3 regions of the Lysinibacillus sp. EB271-A1-10B genome follow, and region 1 is predicted to be linked to each of the others. Evidence: predicted binding sites of a transcription regulator. Region 1 holds the regulator's gene; each other region holds the start of a gene.
What was found. Region 1 encodes CtsR, which represses protease genes until heat stress. Its sites were predicted from a motif close to ATGGTCAATAAAGGTCAAACA; they were not measured.
Positions count from the first base shown of each region.

Region 2: AC3WSK_RS08950 (ATP-dependent Clp protease ATP-binding subunit) is a predicted target of CtsR. The motif match lies at 3,268-3,288, and genes of this name have one in related genera.
Region 3: clpP (ATP-dependent Clp endopeptidase proteolytic subunit ClpP) is a predicted target of CtsR. The motif match lies at 2,947-2,967, and genes of this name have one in related genera.

Region 1 covers NZ_JBYTDL010000011.1:71,533-78,775, reverse strand. The annotation lists gene AC3WSK_RS15285 (ATP-dependent Clp protease ATP-binding subunit) at 1-1,990, opposite strand, end outside; gene mcsB (protein-arginine kinase McsB) at 1,980-3,089, opposite strand; gene AC3WSK_RS15275 (UvrB/UvrC motif-containing protein) at 3,086-3,634, opposite strand; gene AC3WSK_RS15270 (CtsR family transcriptional regulator) at 3,649-4,119, opposite strand; gene AC3WSK_RS15265 (DUF4870 domain-containing protein) at 4,322-4,627, opposite strand; gene AC3WSK_RS15260 (class I SAM-dependent methyltransferase) at 4,749-5,432, shown strand; gene corA (magnesium/cobalt transporter CorA) at 5,497-6,456, shown strand; gene AC3WSK_RS15250 (hypothetical protein) at 6,529-6,738, opposite strand; gene AC3WSK_RS15245 (globin-coupled sensor protein) at 7,045-7,243, shown strand, end outside.
Region 2 covers NZ_JBYTDL010000005.1:93-7,335, reverse strand. The annotation lists gene AC3WSK_RS08970 (Cof-type HAD-IIB family hydrolase) at 270-1,079, opposite strand; gene AC3WSK_RS08965 (prolyl oligopeptidase family serine peptidase) at 1,201-1,965, shown strand; gene AC3WSK_RS08960 (metal-sulfur cluster assembly factor) at 2,019-2,327, shown strand; gene AC3WSK_RS08955 (Crp/Fnr family transcriptional regulator) at 2,396-3,082, opposite strand; gene AC3WSK_RS08950 (ATP-dependent Clp protease ATP-binding subunit) at 3,352-5,478, shown strand; gene AC3WSK_RS08945 (YjzD family protein) at 5,526-5,720, opposite strand; gene AC3WSK_RS08940 (beta-ketoacyl-ACP synthase III) at 6,122-7,060, shown strand; partial or broken gene AC3WSK_RS08935 (beta-ketoacyl synthase N-terminal-like domain-containing protein) at 7,091-7,243, shown strand, end outside.
Region 3 covers NZ_JBYTDL010000021.1:3,792-11,034, forward strand. The annotation lists gene AC3WSK_RS20490 (TPM domain-containing protein) at 1-676, opposite strand, end outside; gene AC3WSK_RS20495 (LemA family protein) at 676-1,257, opposite strand; gene AC3WSK_RS20500 (spore coat protein) at 1,470-2,084, shown strand; tRNA gene AC3WSK_RS20505 (tRNA-Arg) at 2,515-2,589, opposite strand; gene clpP (ATP-dependent Clp endopeptidase proteolytic subunit ClpP) at 3,052-3,642, shown strand; gene AC3WSK_RS20515 (hypothetical protein) at 3,983-4,228, opposite strand; gene AC3WSK_RS20520 (HPr family phosphocarrier protein) at 4,459-4,716, opposite strand; gene whiA (DNA-binding protein WhiA) at 4,812-5,759, opposite strand; gene AC3WSK_RS20530 (gluconeogenesis factor YvcK family protein) at 5,834-6,808, opposite strand; gene rapZ (RNase adapter RapZ) at 6,813-7,243, opposite strand, start outside.

The DNA of each region.
Region 1 (7,243 bases):
CCGCACCAACGTTTGATGTCATAATAACAACTGTGTTGCGGAAATCCACCACTCGACCTTTAGAGTCTGTTAAACGACCATCTTCAAGTACTTGAAGTAAAATATTGAAAACATCTGGATGAGCCTTCTCAATTTCATCTAGTAATACTACAGAATATGGTTTACGACGAACCTTCTCTGTTAGTTGACCGCCATCATCAAAACCTACATAGCCTGGAGGTGAACCAACTAAACGTGAAGTCGAATGTTTTTCCATATACTCAGACATATCAACGCGAATCATTGCGTCCTCATCACCAAACATAACTTCAGCCAATGCTCTAGCCAGCTCTGTTTTACCAACCCCTGTAGGGCCTAAGAAAATAAATGAACCAATTGGTCGTTTCGGATCTTTCAAGCCAGCTCTTGCACGACGAATTGCGCGAGAAATCGCCTCTACCGCTTCTCCTTGACCTACAACACGTTTGTGTAACTCTTCTTCAAGTTGTAATAACTTAGAAGATTCCTCGGAAGCAATTTTAGATACCGGAATTCCAGTCCACATAGATACTACCGCTGCTACATCATCCACTGTAACTTTTGATTCGGCTTTACCTTGCTCTTCCTTCCAATTTTTTCTCGTAGTTTCAATTTCATCTTTTAGCTTTTGCTCTGTATCTCTTAATGATGCTGCCTTTTCAAACTCTTGACCTGAGACAGCTGCATTCTTTTCAGAGCGTACATTTTCCAGCTTATCTTCAAGCGCTTTTAAGTTTGGTGGCACCGCGAATGAACGTAAGCGTACTTTAGAGCCCGCTTCATCAATCAAATCAATCGCCTTATCTGGTAAGAAGCGATCAGAAATATATCGGTCACTCATTTTTGCTGCCGCTTCAATAGCTTCATCTGTGATTTTCACACGGTGATGTGCTTCATAACGATCACGTAAGCCTTGAATAATTTGAATCGCCTCTTCTACAGTTGGCTCATCAACTTGAATTGGTTGGAAACGGCGCTCTAATGCCGCATCTTTCTCAATATATTTGCGATACTCATCTAGTGTTGTTGCACCAATACATTGAAGCTCACCACGAGCTAAAGATGGTTTTAAAATATTTGATGCATCGATGGCACCTTCTGCACCGCCAGCACCGATTAATGTGTGCAATTCATCGATAAATAAAATGACATTACCAGCTTGGCGAATTTCATCCATTACTTTTTTCAAGCGATCTTCAAATTCACCGCGATATTTTGTTCCAGCAACAACCGTCCCCATATCAAGTGTCATGACACGTTTATCACGAAGAATTTCTGGCACTTCATTATTAATAATTTGCTGTGCTAAGCCTTCAGCGATAGCTGTTTTACCAACACCTGGCTCACCGATCAATACAGGGTTATTTTTTGTACGGCGCGACAGTACCTCGATAACACGTGTAATCTCCTTGCTTCGACCAATAACCGGATCTAGAGTACCTTCACGAGCAATTTGTGTTAAATCACGCGCAAGGCTATCTAAGGTAGGTGTATTGGCAGCCTGTGCAGCTTGTTGACCCGATTGAGCATTGTCATTATTGCCTAATAGCAATAGCACTTGCTGACGAGCCTTATTCAATCCGACACCAGCATTATTTAATACACGAGCCGCTATCCCTTCACCTTCACGAATAAGCGCCAATAGTAAATGCTCTGTTCCAATATAGGAATGGCCTAATTTACGTGATTCATCAACTGATAGCTCTATTACTTTTTTAGCTCTAGGTGTGTAGTGGACAATTGGGCCAACATCCTCTTTACCCTTCCCTACAAGCTCTTCAATACCCGCTTCAATCATTTGTGGGCTAATATCAATGGCTTCTAATGCTTTTGCAGCAATACCGCCACCTTCGCGGATAAGCCCTAATAGAATATGCTCCGTTCCAATTGATTCGTGCTTCCAACGAATCGCCTCTTCTTGTGCAAGCTGTAATACTTTTTGCGCGCGTTGTGTAAAACGATTAAACATCAAATGAATCCTCTCCTTTTCCCCGAATAATAGGCTTACTCATATTTTCTTGAGATAGTGCCTCACGAAGCATTTCAGCTCGTACGCGATCTCGCTCAGCAGGCGGCAAAACGTCCCCTGCATAATTCTGTAAAAACCCAGGTTGCATACTGACTACACATTCGTTTAATTTGGTCGCTTTAATACCTTCAATTAACTGTAAATCTACTCCTAAACGAACATTGGATAAACAGGTAGCAGCTTCCTCACTCGTTAAAACTCGAGCATATGTTAACGTACCTAAAGCACGGTACACACGGTCTTCTAGGGCAAGCTCTGCTTTTTCCATTAACTTGCCTCTTGCATGTCGTTCTTTTTGAATTATTTTCTCAGCGACACTTTGGATGTCCGCTAAAATGTCATCTTCTGTTTTTCCTAGTGTAATCTGATTTGACACTTGGTAAACATTACCTATATTTTCGCTACCTTCCCCATATATTCCTCTTACCGTCATTCCTAATCGTGTCATTGCATTAATGATTTGATTCATCTGACCCGTAAGTGTAAGGGCTGGCAGGTGCATCATGACAGATGCTCGTAAACCCGTACCAATATTTGTTGGGCAACTTGTTAAATAACCAAATGTATCTCGGAACGCATAAGGCAGAGCTTTCTCTAAGGTACGATCAATTTTATTGGCCTGCTCGTATGCCTTTTGAAGTTGAAAACTCGCTGTCATACATTGAATGCGTAAATGGTCTTCTTCGTTCACCATAATGCTAATTGATTCGTCATCCGATAAGAGCATGGAGCCAACTTGCTCTTTTTTTGCAAGCTGAGGACTAATTAAATGTTTTTCTACAAGTATTTGACGTTGTAAAGGCGTTAAATCCTTAATAGCAAAATATGAATAATTTCCTTGAAGTTCTGTACTGTCCTTTATTGCATGTGTAACTGCCTGTTCTACATGTAATGCTTCATCCTCTGTAAAGGCTAATGGAAAACGATAACCATTTAAATTTCGAGCAAGGCGGATGCGTGTACTAATGACAATATCTGAATAATCGTCCTCCACACTCATCCATGTTGGTGTAGCACGCTCTAAAAACGATTCAATCATCACGACACATCACCACCTTCAAATTGTACCTGTTTCTCAAGTTCCTTCACTTCATCACGGAGCTCAGCTGCCTCTTCAAAATGTTCTTTATCTACAGCAATCTTCATACGTTTACGAATATCCTCAATTTGCTTTTTGATGACATAAACATTGCTCCTGGCGCCGGGCATTTTCCCTATATGTTGAGGTCCAGCCTGTATACGATTAAAGAGCTTCGGTAAGTGCTCACTAAAGGTGTCATAGCAGCTAGGGCATCCAAATTTACCTTCTTTTAAAAACCGTTTATACGTAAATCCACATTGTGGACATGTTTGCGGTTGTGGTGGTGCTTGCTGCTTTTCACCCACTTTTTGTTGCTGCCATGTAGGTGAGCCAAACCAATTAGATAATAGCTGTTGAATAGATACTGGCTCTTGCTTAAATTCAGCATGAAATGGATGGAACTGCGAGGCGCAGACGTCACAATAATGGTGCTCCACCTTTTGACCACTTTGAACTTGTGTTACAGTAACCGTCGCATTACGCTGCTTACAATGTTCGCAAATCATTTCCATCACCTCTTTTATTTTTGCTGTTCATATTTAATCGTTGTTAGCATCGCTCGTAAAATTTTTGCTCGAATATGATCCCGTAACGGGAGTTGCAAATCGATAGTTGAGCGATCAACTGCCGCTAATATTATTTTCGCTTCTCGCCTTGAAATTACCTGCTCATCAATTAGTCGATAAACTAAATCTTCTGCCATTATTTGCGATGCCCCACCTTCAATTTGCCTGAGGACATCATCGATTAGATCAATTTGTGAATTCGCGCGGACACGTAAAATTCGAATGTATCCACCACCACCACGTTTGCTTTCAACAAGGTAACCTCGTTCGGCAGTAAATCTTGTATTAATTACATAATTTATTTGTGAGGGCACGCACTGAAATTTATCTGCGATTTCACTACGTTTTATTTCAATATGCCCTTCTCCACCTAATTCAAGTACTTGCTTTAAGTAGCCTTCTATGATGTCTGATATATTACGCATTTTAGGAATACACCTCGCTTACTACACTGACTTTGACTATCTTTGACTTTCTTTGAGTATATTATACAAAACGCTTGAAAATAATTGCAATTATTTCGCACACAGAAAAAAATCCAACGAATGCTTTAGCTATAAGATACCCTTATTGGCAAAAGAAAAAACGCAAGCATATGCAACTAGCATATACTTGCGTTTATAGAAATTATACCCAGCGACCAACAATTGGATAACGCCAAGACTCATCAGATAAAGCCTTCACAATACCGATAATTGGCGCAATAAAATACATAATCCCAAAAACAATTAAGAACGGTAAACCAATGAGTAGGAAGCTAAAAATACCCGAAATTGTAAGTAAAACTATCATCACTACTTGGAACAACAAGGCTTGCATAGAAATGCTCTTTACCTCTTCCTCCGAACTAATTAAGAAAAATATAATAGGTACTAACCATGGCGCAAAAAATGCACTTGCGTGTATGATTACCTTAGACCATTTTGTTTCCATTTATATCAACCCTTCCATATAATTTTTTTATTTTATGTACTATTTTTTACGGAAATACACCTTAAATAGTTTCAATTTTAAATTGGATTTATAAATTTTTTTGAAAGGCATGTGATACTCGATGGAATTTAATAACACACTTGCAAATGAATATGAAAAAGGTATTCGTCGCACGCTACCTAGCTACGATGCAATGCTACGTTTAACACAAACCTTTTATCAATCTGCATTACCTGAGGACGCTGAATTTTTAATAGTTGGCTCCGGAAGCGGTAATGAAATTTTACAGCTCGCCGAGCAAAGACCTCATTGGTCATTTGTTGGTATCGATCCATCAGAAGCGATGCTACAAATTGCTGGCGAACGTTTAAAGTCTCTACCTAATAATATTTCTTTATATCAAGGAACTATACTGGATACTCAGCTACCTTCAGTAAAATTTGATGCGGCAAGCTGTGTACTAGTGCTTCACTTTATACAAGATGATCAAGAGAAGCTTGCAACATTAAAAAAAATAGCAAATAATTTAAAGCCTGGTGCTCCATTTGTGCTCGTCTCAAAATACGGGCAGCCGGGTACTTTAGAAACCGAGCTACAATTTGATTTATGGCGCGCTTATTGGCTACAGCATACAAAGCTATCACCATCAGACGTAGCGGAAATGGAGAAATCCATCCGTTCTCTTTCATTTATGTGTGAAGAGGACATATTAGCACTATTACAGCAGGCAGGCTTTACAAAACCATCTAGATTCTTTGCCACTACTTTATTTGGTGGTTGGATATGTTATAGAGAAAGCGTATAAAATTATTTCTTGTGAAGATCAATACACCTGTTAGGATAGAATTAAAAGAATTGAGGTGAATGCTGTGATACGCACTATTGGAATTACAAAAGATCAAAAACTTATAAAGGAATTTCCACTTGAAGATATACACAAAAACGAATTTGAATGGTACTGGGTCGATTTTAATTGTCCAACTGATGAGGAAGAACTACTGTTGGATTCGTTTTTCCACTTCCATCCACTCGCTATAGAAGATTGTTTAATGCGTTTACAGCGGCCAAAGCTCGATTTTTATGATGATTTCCATTTCTTTGTTATTCAAAGGATGAACGAAGAATTAACAGCTGAGGAAGTAAATATTTTTGTTTCTAATAAATTTATTGTTACGTTCCACAAAAATGTAGCACCGGAAATAGATCGAGTACAAATGATGTTAGAAAAGCAGCCAAAGAATTGGGAACGTGGCACAGTTTATTTAACGTACCAGGTAATCGATAAAATTGTTGATAACTATTTTCCACTTGTCTATAAAATTGAGGATCATTTAAATACACTTGAAGATGAGCTTACCTATCAAAGTAACCCCAATGCCATGAAAATTGTATTTGAATTCCGTAGTGATTTGCTCGATTTAAGACGCACCATTTTACCAATGCGTGATTTATTATATCGTATCCTTAACTCATACCGATTTTCACTTAAAAAATCAGAACGAGCTTATTTTGGAGATATTTACGACCATCTGCTAAAACTCACCGAAATGATCGAATCTAACCGCGAGCTCACTGCTGATATGCGTGATAGTTATATGGCGATGAGCTCTACTCGCATGAATGGCATTATGATGACCTTAACAATTGTTTCAACTATCTTTATTCCCCTAACATTTATTGCAGGTGTTTATGGAATGAATTTTGACCATATGCCCGAGCTACATGGGAAGTTTAGCTACTTTATCGTACTCGGAATTATGATTTTTATCGCATTATTCATGCTGGCAATCTTTAAACTTAAAGGCTGGTTCAATTTATTTAAAACTTAAAAGTAAACCATTTATTCATTTGTCGACAAGCTAAAGGCACCTTAGAGATTTTTTCCAAGGTGCCTTTCACTGTTAATAAGGACCGCGATCATCAACTTTATCATCACCTTGCTGTGGAAATAAAAAGTATGCGAGTACACCAGATACTAATGTTGCACAGATAGTAATTAATAGTTGATCTAAGTCTGGTACTTCAGCATAGTAGTTTCTTAACATGTAAACCGACCCAATTGCTACAATTACCATAACCGGAATGACAAATTTGAAACGTTTCTTCTCCATATAATACCTCCTCAACACTATTGTTACGTTCAAGCTAAACAGTTCGTATTTTACAGGTTTCCTATTTCAAATTCAATTTACCTATTACCTTTTTAGTAGTCTATTTCATGACTTTTAATCGACAATCATCTGTAACTAATAAAAAAAATATAGAAATAAACTAAAATTTCAACCAAAAACAGCACAAAAAATAGTAGAATATATTAAATACTATATATTCAGCAAATTAACAACCCAAGTAATTTAATAGGTATTTAGTTTACTATTCTATACATAATACGGACCTAAGGAATGGAGCAAACAACGATGAGTTGGTTTACAAAAAAGAACGATTCTAGCTACTCAATTACATTAGCACCTGAAAATTATAGGAGCGATGTACAATTGGATGTATCAAACCATCCAAAACTTCAAAAACAGTTACAGCTTTTAGATTTAACAATTGAGGATTTAGCCATCATTAAACAACTACAGCCTTTAGCTAAGGATTTAGTTCCTGAAATGG
Region 2 (7,243 bases), on a different contig from region 1:
AGTTTTCAATTTCCACTCTATATTTCTCGAAACTACTTCCTAATAAAATTTTATATAGTTATAATATCATATCGAGTTTCAGTATAATTGCAACTCAGTGTATTGTTAACTCGAAAGTTAAAGTGAAAAATGGGCTCATCACCATAACATGTGGTTGATTTCCGTCCGACTGGGCGTACTTCGCGCAACTTTCATAGATGGCTTACATTTTCATGAATGACATCCACAACTTATGGTGATGATCCAAAAAATAGGGTTTTTTTATTTAACTAGGATAGTTTTAAACGTTCGATAAGCATTTTAGCGATGCCATCGTCGTTATTGGTTGTCGTAATTTCGTTGGCAATGTTTTTTAAAGCAGGGATGCCATTGCCCATTGCGACACCGATACCGGCATATTCAATCATTTCTAAATCATTGTCCTCATCACCGAATGCAATAATACGCTCACGTGGGATACCTAAATCTTGTGCTACATGAGCGATTCCTACTGCTTTATTTAAGCCACGGCGAACAATTTCAATAATGTGAAGTGGGGCACCCCAACGACGATGTTCAATGACCTCTGCATGAACAGCCTGTAAATGGTCACGAATAATCATTGAATTCACGTCATTCGCTTGAATCAGTAAACTAGTAGGGTTATCAAGTAAATGGGTATAGAGATTCCCATGAGTAATTTTAGGATTCCCCATATTAAATATATTTAAAATCCGTGAGTTCTCTGTATGAACATAAATATCGTCCTTCACCTCCGCTATAATATTTTCATATTCATAGCTATTGATGGAATTGACGACATCATGTACTACGCTTAAATCAATAGGAGTATGTTTAGTCTGCCAAGCAGCATTTTTAGGATGGTGGACGTAAGCACCATTAAAATTTACGATGGGCGTTGTAAGGCCAAGCTCGTGATAGTAAAGATCACTCGCACGATAAGGACGACCGGTAGCAATCATAACTTGATGGCCTTGTTCCTTTGCCTGCAATAATGTTTTTTTAGTTTTTGCTGAAATTTGTTGTTGGTCCGTTAATAACGTACCATCTAAGTCCAAAACGATTAAATGCGGTTTCATAGCTTATTGCCCCTTTCTTATATTTTGAATAGTATCGTTTTGTAAACCATTCGTCAAAATTTTGTCACAGTGAAAAAAGTTTGCTAACATAAAGATGAGACAAATGTTGGGAGTGACAAAGATGATTGTTGAGAAAGAATTGTGGGGAAATATTCCTTTATTACATATACATACGGAAAATATGAATGAAGAAACCCCGGTAGTAATTTTTTTACATGGTTTCACGAGTGCAAAAGAACATAACTTACATTATGCATATCAATTAGTAGGCAGAGGGGTGCGTGTCCTATTGCCAGATGCAAAATTACATGGCGACCGTAGTGAAGGCCTAACTGAGATGCAATTGAGCTTACATTTTTGGGATATTGTTTTAAATTCTATTCATGAAGTGGAACAATTATATAATGAATTAAAGAATAAAAAATTATTAGTGAATGATAAAATTGGTATTTCTGGTACATCAATGGGTGGTATTGTCACATCAGGCTGTTTAAAGCGCTATGATTGGATCAAGACAGCAGCAGTTTGCATGGGTGCACCAAGTTTCACTAAATTAGCGGAGTATCAATTACAGCAATTCGCTAAAAACGGTGTGAATTTGCCGATGTCCGAAGAAGAAGTACAACAAACGAATGAGCTTCTAGCTAAATATGATGTGAGCCTAACACCAGACAAATTTGCAGAACGACCTGTTCTATTTTGGCATGGGGAGTTAGATAAAACTGTACCTTTCAAGGAAACGTATGATTTTTATTTAACTTTACGCAAATATTATGAAAAAAATCCAGAAAACTTAAAATTTATAGCGAATAAGAAAGCAGGTCATACTGTGCCACGTGATGGTATGTTAGCAGCAACTGAATGGCTTGCACAGCATTTGGCATAATAAGATGCATCTGCTATGATTAAGTTAACACTGTGACGGAAGGAGAAATACAGATGGATCAAGATATGAAAGACAGCATGTTCGGTGCATTAGAAAATGTAATTGACCCTGAGCTTGGTATTGATATCGTCAACTTAGGTTTAGTATATGATGTAGAGTTAGATGAAGAGGGTGCAGCAATTGTTACAATGACGTTAACGTCTATGGGCTGCCCGATGGGACCTGTTATTGTTGATCAAGTGAATACAGCATTAGGTGAGCTTCCAGAGGTGAAAAGTACAAATGTAAATATTGTATGGAATCCACCTTGGTCAAAAGATAGAATGTCACGCTATGCAAAAATGGCATTAGGTGTACGCTAAGTTCACTTAAAGCACGATAAAAAATCCCCGCTTATAACTCATAAGCGGGGATTTCGTATGTAAGTGTACTAATCAATACGACATATTTGTAACGGACAATTTTCACAGGCGATTTCATCCTTTAAAAATTGTAGATCGTGAATGGTTATATAACCTTTTTCAAAAGATATAATATTGTGCTTCTTTAAGTCATTCAGCATGCGATTAATCATCTCTCGACTCGTTGCACATAAATTAGCAATCTCTGTATGTGTTAACGGGAAGTCAATATAAATAGTGTCATTTTCTAACGGCTTCCCATAAGTGTTTGAAAGACGGATAAGCGTTGAAAATAAAGCGCCCTTTTTCCCATGTAAAATCAAATCACGCAAACGGCTTTGATGCTTTAAATTTTCTGTTTGCAACCACTTCATATACTCCACCATTAAAATAGGCTGTTCCACTAGTAAAAGTTCTAATGTTTCAAGGCTAAGAACATATAAACTGGAGGGCTCTAGTACTTTAGCGGTCATCGAATTATACGTAAAGTTGCAAAATAATGAGCTTTCTCCAATGATGCTATCAGGACCACAAATACGAATGGTTAATTCCTTTCCATTCTCCGTTTCCTGACTAATCGAGATAGCTCCTGTTTTTATATAATAAATTTCTTTCGCACGTTCGCCCTCTAAAAAGATTTTACTATCCTTATTCACTTTAATAAAAACACCGTGCTTTTGAAAAAGATCGTGAAATTTCTCCTGTATATTATCCATAATAGCCATATCTTCAACACATCTCTTTCTTTTTTCGTAAAAATTGTTTAATTATTACAAAATTAAGTGAGCAATTTACTAGATCTAAGAAATATACTTTCATTATAACGTAGTTTTCCAGTAATAAGTGAAGAAATTTTAGGGCTAATTCTTTGCTCTAGTTTGTCGAGTGTTGTAAAATAAAGTTAGTCAAAAAAGGTCAAACATTTTCTATGAAATAGAATGGCAAACGGGATTCCGATTAACATTATTAAAAAGGAGTGCTAAATATGCAATTTCAACAAACAAATGACAAAAAGCCATTAGAACAATTTGGACGTAATTTAATAGAAGAAGTTAAAAACGGTAAAATGGATCCGGTTATCGGTCGTGACGAAGAAATTCGTAATGTCATTCGTATTTTAACACGCAAAACGAAAAATAATCCTGTCTTAATAGGGGAGCCTGGGGTTGGTAAAACAGCTATTGTAGAAGGGTTAGCTCAACGTATAGTAAAGGGCGATGTTCCTGAGGGGTTAAAAGATTGCGTACTGTATGAGCTGGATATGAGTGCTTTAATAGCAGGTGCTAGTTATCGTGGCCAATTTGAAGAGCGCTTAAAAGGTGTATTAAAAGAAGTAAAAGAATCAGAGGGACGCATCATTTTATTTATCGATGAAATTCATACAATTGTTGGTGCTGGTAAAACGGATGGTGCAATGGACGCTGGGAATATGCTTAAACCAATGCTTGCACGAGGTGAGCTACATTGTATCGGGGCTACAACATTAGATGAATACCGTATGTATATTGAAAAAGATCCTGCTTTAGAGCGTCGTTTCCAGCAGGTGCTTGTACGAGAGCCGTCTATTGAAGATACAGTTTCCATTTTACGAGGCTTGAAAGAGCGCTTTGAGTTGCATCATGCGGTACGTATTCATGACCGTGCAATCGTAGCGGCAGCGGGGCTTTCCAATCGCTATATTACAGAGCGTTTCCTGCCAGATAAAGCGATCGATTTAATCGATGAAGCATGTGCGATGATTCGAACAGAAATTGATTCCATGCCACAGGAATTGGATGCAGTTACACGCCGTATTATGCAGCTTGAAATTGAGGAGCAAGCATTGCGTAATGAAAAAGACGAGGCGAGTAAAAAACGTCTAGAGCAGCTCAGTGAGGAATTAACAAAGCTCAAAGAATCCTCTGAGGGCATGCGTAAACAATGGGAAACCGAAAAAGAAGCGTTACACGGCATTCAGAAAAAACGTGAAAAACTTGATAAATACCGCCGCGACTTAGATGAAGCAGAAAGTAAATATGATTTAAATAAAGCAGCTGAACTACGTCATGGGAAAATTCCTACACTTGAAAAGGACATTCAAGAGATGGAAAAACAATTAGAAAATGGTACGGAATCACGTATTTTGCGTGAAGAGGTAACGGCTGATGAAATTGCATCAATCGTTTCGCGCTGGACAGGAATACCAGTGACGAAATTAGTAGAAGGTGAGCGAGAAAAATTATTGCGCTTAAAAGATACATTGCATGAGCGTGTAATCGGACAAGATAATGCAGTACAGCTTGTTACGGAAGCGGTATGGCGTGCTCGAGCAGGTATTAAAGATCCGCATCGACCAATTGGTAGCTTTTTATTCCTAGGACCAACAGGTGTTGGTAAAACAGAGCTTGCGAAGGCACTAGCGGCACAATTGTTTGATTCTGAGGATCATTTTATTCGCATTGATATGAGTGAATATATGGAGAAACATAGCATATCGCGCCTTGTAGGGGCACCTCCAGGCTATGTTGGCTATGAGGAAGGTGGTCAATTAACAGAAGCTGTTCGCCGAAATCCGTATTCAGTTGTTTTATTAGATGAAATTGAAAAGGCCCATCCGGATGTCGCAAATATTTTACTACAAATTTTAGATGATGGTCGCATTACTGATAGCCAGGGGCGTATGGTTAACTTTACGAACACAGTGGTCATTTTAACTTCTAACATTGGCTCAAGCTATTTAATGGAAGCAAAAGAAGCCGATGCTGCTGTTGAGGATTTAGTGATGGCTGCACTGCGTCAACATTTTAAACCAGAGCTGTTAAATCGTATGGATGATATTATTATGTTCCATGCACTATCAGATGAGCATTTTACAGCCATTGCATGGAAATATATCGAACAGCTTGTCAAACGAGTTGCAGAGCAAGACATTACTTTACAAGTAGAACAAAATGTAGTTGATTGGGTTGTCGAACAAGGAGCAGATGCTCAGTTCGGCGCAAGACCATTAAAACGCTTCGTGCAACGTTATATTGAAACTGCGGTTGCAAAAGAATTGCTTCGAGGTGAAGTATTACCAGGAGAAACATTGCACATTAAAATGCATGATGGTCAATGTGTCGTTGAAAAATAACAAAAAACCTGTTCCGCATTGAGCGAAACAGGTTTTTTCTAGTTGAATTAATGATTGTCTGCAGCTTCTGGAGTTGACTCGTTTGGAATAATTGCACCGATAATGAAAACAAGAATTGTAAATACAACTGATGTAACAATAGCAGTATCGATATCAAATTCTGCACCAAGTACAGAGCCTACTACGTAGTTTAACATTGAAACTAGTAGGAATGACCATATGAATGTTACGATATATCGCATTAATTTCACCTCAACCGAACTTTTTTATATCATAAGATTTTACTACATATTCATTATCATATCATAACATAAATCGAAAAAAAAAGAACCTTTTCTGTGAAACATGGCGAATTTGTCACAACAATAACATTTTTTTTATTTTTAATGCAATTTCAATACATCACTGAAATTAAAAGACGTCACAAATACTTGTGTGTCGTAGCGTGTAGAAGTGCTTCAAGCCCCGCTAAATTCTATACAATTGCTATCAAGCGCCCGATTTCACGCAGTGATTAATTCGTGGTGGAATTGATAGGAAAAAAAGCATTAATTTTAATTCATCTTGCACCTGATCTTATTTATGAGTTATAATTATGACCAGTTACTAATAATTGATAGTAAGAAAGCAGAGGGGTTGCTAAATGAACGCTGGTATTTTAGGGATTGCCAAATACGTTCCGGAGAAGGTCGTTACGAATTTTGATTTAGAAAAAATAATGGATACTTCGGATGAATGGATTCGAACTCGCACAGGGATTGAGCAGCGTCATTTTGCTGCTGATGATCAGGAAACTTCAGATTTAGCAGTAGCTGCAGCAAAAGAGGCTATTGAAAAAGCAGGAATTTCACCAGAGGAAATAGGCTTAATCCTCGTAGCGACAGTAACACAAGATCAAAATTTTCCAAGTGTCGCATGTATGGTTCAGGAGCAAATTGGAGCAGTTAATGCAGCAGCGATGGACCAAGCGGCAGCTTGTGCAGGGTTTATATATAGTTTAGTGACGGCAAAGCAGTTTGTAGAATCAAATGCTTATAAATATGTCTTAGTAGTAGGTGTTGAAAAGCTGTCGAAAGTACTTGACTGGGAAGATCGTAATACCGCTGTATTATTCGGTGACGGTGCAAGTGCAGCAATTATTGGTCCAGTATCAGAAGGTAGAGGTATTTTATCATTTGAACTTGGTGCTGACGGTACAGGTGGAAAGAATTTGTATTTAACACAGCAAGATACAATCGCTATGAATGGCCGTGAAGTATTTAAATTTGCCGTTCGTCAAATGGGTGAATCTGCAATGAACGTTTTAGAAAAAGCAGGTTTAACAAAAGAAGACGTAGATTTTTTAGTGCCGCATCAGGCGAATATTCGAATTATGGAATCAGCTCGTGAGCGTCTAGAGCTACCACCGGAAAAAATGTCAAAAACGATTCACAAATATGGGAATACGTCTGCGGCATCTATTGGTATTTCCTTGGTAGATGAGCTTGAAGCAGGTAAGATAAAAGATGATGATTTAGTAGTACTTGTTGGATTTGGCGGTGGCTTAACATGGGGTGCCGTTACAATGAGATGGGGAAAATAAAAACGAAAAATGCTTGAGGGGAGTAATACAATGAGTAAACGACGAGTAGTAATTACAGGAATTGGCGCAGTTACACCACTAGGAAATAGCATCGAAGAAACATGGACTAACATTAAAGCTGGAAAATCTGGCGTTGGCGAATTAACGCGTTTAAATAAAGATCTTTTCGCAGCAAAAGTTGCT
Region 3 (7,243 bases), on a different contig from region 1:
CACTGCCAAAGCCGCCACCAAAACCACCTGGATAACCGCCACGTCGACCTGAACGAGGCCCTCCCCCTCTACCTTTTGATACAACAATTACTATGATAACGATTAAAATAATTATCCACGTTGGCATTCCTTCACTGTCTGCTGTATTTTCAGGCACCTCTCCATCCCAATCGTACTCTTGCGCGACATTTTGAAATACTTCCGCATACGTTGCTTTAAATGCCTTATCCATATTTTCAGCACCTACATTTGGATAAAACGCATCATCTAAAATGCGCCCCAGTTTGCCATCAGGTAATGCCCCTTCAAGGCCTTGACCTACTGCAATAACAACATCATTATTGCCTTTTCCCTGCCCAAACGTTGCTAAGATTAACACACCATTATTTTTTTGGGCATCACCAATACCCCAAGAGCGAATCATTTTTGTTGCATACATTTTTGGCTCTTGGCCATTAATATTATCTACTGTTACGACCATAATTTCAGCACTTGTACCTTTATCTAGCTGCTCTGAGTAACGATTGAGTTCTTCCTCTACAGAGGCAGATATAACATTAGCAAAATCATGAATATACGTATTTTTCATCGGTGTTGGCATTGTGGCATCTGCTGTTCTAATAGATAAAATAAATAGGAAGCCAACAATAGCAAGTTGGGTCATCAACCGTTTCATTATTGTTTACCTGAACCGCTAAAATCTATAGATGGTGCCTTTTCAGCACCGGCAGCAGCTTTAAAATATTCCTTCTGTTCAAAGTCAAACATCCCCGCGATTAAATTACCTGGGAAACGTTTGACTGTTTTATTAAAAGCCTGCACTTCATTGTTATAATCTTCTCGGGCAACAGCTAAACGGTTTTCTGTCCCCGCTAATTCATCCATTAATTGACGGAAGTTTGCATCTGCCTTTAAATTCGGATAATTTTCTACAACTACTAGCAATCGACTAAGTGCTCCATTCAATGCATCATTGGCAACCGCTTGCTCCTTTGGACTTTGAGCACTTCCCATTTGTGCACGTGCGTCTGTAATGCTAGCGATAACTTCTTTTTCATGGTTGGCATATCCTTTTACAGATTCTACTAAGTTCGGAATCAAATCGTAGCGACGTTGTAGCTGATTTTCAACCTGAGCCCATTTCGAATCTACGCCCTCCTCAGCCGTTACAAGGCTATTGTATTTTGGTATAAATAGTAAGGACAATACAACTAAAATAATAACGATAATTCCGATAGGTCCAAATATTTTTTTCAACTTTAAAACCACCTTCGCTTTCTTTTAGCTATCACTCAAAATCAGAAATACTATTTATTTTGACGATGAGCCATTCTTTTCATTACCACTAATATGCAACAAAAAAACATCACTATTCTACTTATATGCAAACGCATCAATACCGTATGAAATTTGTCTAACGTGCCATACTTAATATGTAACAAAACTATGATATATAGGAGGCGCTTTTTTTGACACAATCGTTTCAAAATGAATCATCAAACCAAACATCATTCAACCAACAACAAAGCCTAAATCATGGTGGACATGAACTAATGGACATGCATGAAACAATTGGCGAAATTATTGCTGGAATGAATCAATCGATCTTTTTACGTCAACATGTTAAGGATCCTGAGTTACTTAGCATTTTGGATCGCCAATATAATTTCACATTAGGTATGTATAACACAATTGTGGAATCATTTAATACAGGGCATGATCCTTCCGTACCTACAGGACGCTATCAAATGGAGACAGGCAATGATTTCAAATACGGATTAAATCCTGGCCAACCTAAAAAGCCTATGCAAAATGCAAGCGAGCTCAACGACGAAGCAATTTCTGGCTTCCTATTAGGTGCTCAAAAAGGAGCAGCAAAATGTATGACTACTGCCGCAACTGAAACTACAAACCCTGTAGTTCGACGTGTTGTTGCTGATAGTATTCCCAACTGCATTGAAATGGCATACGAATTATCTATTTACCAAAATATGCACGGCTACTATCAAGTACCACAATATTCTCAACAAGATATGAACACGATGCTTAATTCGTTCGGCACTACAACAAATCCCCTACATTAATAATAAAAAAACAAGAGCAGTCCCATATGTGATGCATCATCACAGGGGCTGCTCTTATTTAATGAACTATAAATTTTCCTCGCTCGTTTTGCGGATTACAAAAAGCTTCTCTCTTCGACAAATAGCCAACACAATCTCTAACTCCACAGTCAAAACCCATTGTATATGTTACTTTTTTTGCAAAAAAAAGAATCCCCTCAGATAGGATTCTTTTTTTTCGACTAGTATAACTAGTCTTCACGTACAGTATGTTCACTAAAAAATAATTTGGAGTTGTTGCTCTTTTGAAGGTTTGAAAGGAACAGATACGGGAATAATGCCTATTAGGTAATATTCCCATTAATTTCCCTCTCTTTCTCCACTAAGCAGGCTGCTAAACTACTTATTAGGAGAATTCGAGTTATAAAAATATATCAAATAATCAGTAAAATGGCGCCCTCGGAGGGAATCGAACCCCCAGTGCAAGAACCGGAATCTTACGTGTTATCCATTACACCACGAGGGCAATTGAACAAAAAAAAAGTACCCACTAGGCTTTACGAAAAGCATGATGTAGATAATCCTCATTTGAAGCATACCTGACAAAATAGTGTACTGTACTTTAACTTATGACCTTATTCATTATACAAACGTATTGCTCAAAATTCAACTATAGAATGTAAAACATTTAAACTTTTTTATCTTCATTCAGTAAGTTCAAAATACCTAGTAAATAAAACGCAGCTACAGTGTATGTCACGCATTAGAAAGGAAGTTAATGTACGGGCTTCAGGCGCATTGTTTATCTACGTAAAAGCGAAGCGCCTGCTTCAATTAACACAAGGCGAAATTATTTTAATTTATTTCACTTTAACAGGGTTAATATTTGACCTTCCCTGACTATAATGTGTATGATAAGGTTACAGCTGAATACGATGGAAGTTTTCAGCAAAAGTATTCGAATTTAGTTTTCTAAGGAGGATTTAACATGAATTTAATTCCTACAGTTATTGAACAAACAAGTCGTGGTGAACGTGCGTACGACATCTATTCACGACTACTAAAAGACCGTATTATCCTATTAGGAAGTGCAATTGATGACAACGTTGCTAACTCAATTGTTGCTCAACTTCTATTCCTACAAGCAGAAGATCCAGATAAAGATATCTTTCTTTATATTAACTCACCAGGTGGATCAATCACTGCCGGTATGGCAATTTATGACACAATGCAAATTATCAAGCCACAAGTACAAACAATTTGTATTGGTATGGCAGCATCTATGGGTGCTTTTCTACTTGCAGCTGGTGAACCAGGTAAACGTTTCGCATTACCGAATGCTGAAGTAATGATTCACCAACCACTTGGCGGTGCACAAGGTCAGGCAACTGAAATCGAAATCGCTGCAAAACGCATTTTATTCTTACGTGAAAAATTAAACGGTATTTTATCAGAACGCACAGGTCAACCACTTGAAGTCATTGCAAGAGATACAGACCGCGATAACTTCATGACTGCTGAGCGCGCAAAAGAGTACGGCTTAATCGACCAAATTATGGATCGCAACGACCGTAAATAAAAAAACGAATGACATCTCAGGTTTATTCCTGAGATGTCTTTTTTTGTTTGCTTTGATGGGTCCACCCTTGATTCGGCTCTTCTATCCGTCGCTTTGGATCTTCTATCCACGTTTTTGCCGTTTCTATCCATGACTTTGGCGTTTCTATCCGCGTTTTTGGCGTTTCTATCCGCGACTTTAGCCTTCCTATCCACGACTTCAGTATTTCTATCTGTCGCGGCCTTTTCTTCCGTCGCTTTGACCTTTCTTTCCACCGCTTCCACTCTTCTTTCCGTCACTCCGCCCTTTCCATCCGTCGCGGCCTTTTCTTTCCGTCACTTCGGCATTTCCATCCGTCGCTTTACCCTTTCTTTCCGTCGCTTCGGCATTTCCATCCGTCGCAGCCCTTTCTTTCCGTCGTTTCGGCCCTTCTTTCCGTCGCAGCCTTTTCTTCCGTCGCTTTGCCTTTTCTTTCCGCCACTCTACTCTTTCCTTCCGTCGCTTTGACTCTTCTTTCCGCCACTCTACTCTTTCCTTCCGTCACTTTACCCTTTCTTTCTGTCACTTTACCCTTTCTTTCCGTCACCTCGGCTTTTCCATCCGTCATCTTAACTTTCTCACCCTTTCTCCCATCGCTTCGACTCTGACTCTACTCCCTATCACTTCAATCTTCCTATCCCTCACGTCGACGATCGGTATAGGATAACATTGACCTTCATCTCAAGTTGTACAAATATCCAACAAAAAATAGGACCTGCTTTTTCAATGTGAAAACGCAAAAAAACTGCCCAATATGTAAGTGTGACCTCTTGGACAGTTTCTGCATTATACGTTTTATTAATCTTCTTTTTCGATTAGGGCTGCTAATGCTGTAACCGCTTGCTCAGCATCGTTACCATCACCGCTAAGGACAACTTCTGTTCCTTTTGCAATGGCTAAGCTCATAACACCCATAATGGATTTAGCATTTACTTTTTTCTCGTCTTTCTCAAGAAAGATATCTGCGCTAAAGCGATTTGCTTCTTGTACAAATAGCGCTGCTTGTCTAGCTTGTAGTCCTAATTTTAATTTTACATGGACTCTTCTCTCGGTCATTCTTAAAACTCCCCTTTACTACCGTTCATCTTATTATTTTTATCTTACCTTACTTACTAGCAAAAGAACAACACGTACCTGAAAAGTATGAAAATTTAGCCACCAATTTTTTCGCCACTTCTTAATGCATCAGCAATCTCATCAATTTTACGTAATCGATGATTGACACCTGATTTACTAACCGTTCCACTTGATACCATTTCACCAAGTTCTTTCAGTGTTACATCTTGATATTCTACTCGTAATCGCGCTATTTCACGAAGTTTTTCTGGTAATTGATCGAGACCTATTGAATTTTCAATAAATCGGATATTCTCTACCTGACGTAATGCGGCACCTATTGTTTTATTTAAGTTCGCTGTTTCACAGTTAACAATGCGATTAACACTATTTCTCATATCTCGTAATATGCGGACATCTTCGAACTTCATCATTGCTTGATGAGCTCCAACGATATTAAGGAAATCGGAAATTTTTTCAGCTTCTTTTAAATAAGTTACAAAGCCTTTTTTTCGTTCAATTGTTTTTGCATTTAGCTCAAATTCATTCATCAAATCCATTAAAGCCTCGCCATGTTCTTTATATAATGAATAAATTTCTAAATGGTAGGCTGATGTTTCTGGATTGTTGACAGAGCCTCCAGCTAAAAATGCTCCTCGTAAATATGCTCTTTTTTGGCCACCCTTTTTAATGAGCTCTCGAGAAATAGTATGATTAAATTGAAAGTCGTCTGAGATGATTTCTAAATCAATTAGTAGCTCACGCGCACCTTCTCTAACACGGCAAATGTATACGTTATTTTTTTTCAAACGCATTTTTTTTCTAACAAGCAACTCTACATTATATGGATATAGTTTTTTCATAATCGTATAAAGCCTTCTTGCGATTGCAGCGTTTTCAGTTTGTACGTCTAAGCTTAACTGCTTATTAGCGAAAGATAATGAACCATTCATACGAATTAGGGCAGATACTTCTGCTTTCATACAATGATTGTCCGCTTCTATTTGAGTTAATTCCTTTTTCGTTTCAGAAGCAAAAGACATATCACGCCCTCCTTTCAACCTTTTGTTCTATGTATATGCCATCTTATCATATACAATAAGCGCTTTATAATTCACTAACTTTTTGCCTCATAGATTTTTGCATAATCTACAAGCCATTCCGCAACGTTTGCCGCATTATGACGAACCGTTCCATCAGGACGAATCGTGGCAATATCTCGTTGAATAACCTCTAATCGCATACTTTCGAGCTTGGCAACGTCGAACGTTACTGGCTCAGCACACTCTTCCTTATAAAGTTCTTTTACAGGATGAGGAAGCTTTACATCATTTACTAAAATAGAATCAATGAATGCGTCTCCAACATGGTCATATAAAGCTTTTACATGATCACCAGCTGTATAGGAAATGGTTTCACCTTTTTGAGTCATTAAATTACAAACGTAAATTTTTCTTCCTTTTGCCTTTACAACAGCTTCTCCAATTTCTTTTACAAGAAGGTTTGGAATTATACTCGTATATAAACTTCCCGGACCAATTAAAATATAGTCAGCACGATTGATTGCTCGAATAGCCTCTGGTAGCGGTTGCACGTTTTCAGGTACTAAAAAAACTCGACTAATTCGTTTTTTAGCAAAGGGAATTTTAGATTCACCTTCAATGATAGAACCATCCTCAAGTTCGGCATGTAAATATATCTTTTTATTAGCAGCTGGTATGACGCGGCCATGCACCTTTAAAACCTTTCCCATTTCACTAATAGCATGGTTAAAGTCACCAGTAATATCTGTTAAAGCCGTCAGCATTAAATTACCTAATGAATGACCACGTAAATCTTCCGATGCTAAAAATCGATATTGAAACATTTGCTCTACAAGCGGCTCGACATCAGATAACGCTGCGATAACATTACGGACATCACCAGGTGGTGGGATATCATAGTCATCCCGTAAGCGTCCTGAAGACCCACCATCATCTGCTACTGTAACAATTGCAGTAATATCAAATGGATGGTGCTTGAGGCCTCGCAGCAGGGTAGAAAGCCCTGTGCCACCACCTATTACAACAAGCTTTGTTCGCTTCTTTCCCATTCACTCAATCCTTTCTACGATTGATGTCACGATGCGCAATAACGGTATTTTCCTTCCCAGCTAAATATGCCCCGAAATATTCCGCTAATGTTACTGAGCGATGCTGTCCTCCAGTACATCCAAAAGCAATGACAAGTTGCGATTTACCCTCTTGTCTATAAAGTGGAATCATAAATTCAAACAAATCCGTCAATTTTTGAATGAGTGTTTGCGTATCCTCAAGTGCCAGCACATAAGAAGATACCTCTGTTTGTAATCCTGTTTTATGACGTAACTCTTCTACATAATATGGATTTTTTAAAAAACGGACATCAAACACTAAGTCGGCATCGATCGGCATACCATGTTTAAATCCAAAAGACATAATATTTACTGAGAATATATTATTGGCATCATTTGCAAATTCTTTTGCGATTTTTTCACGTAGCTCTTTTG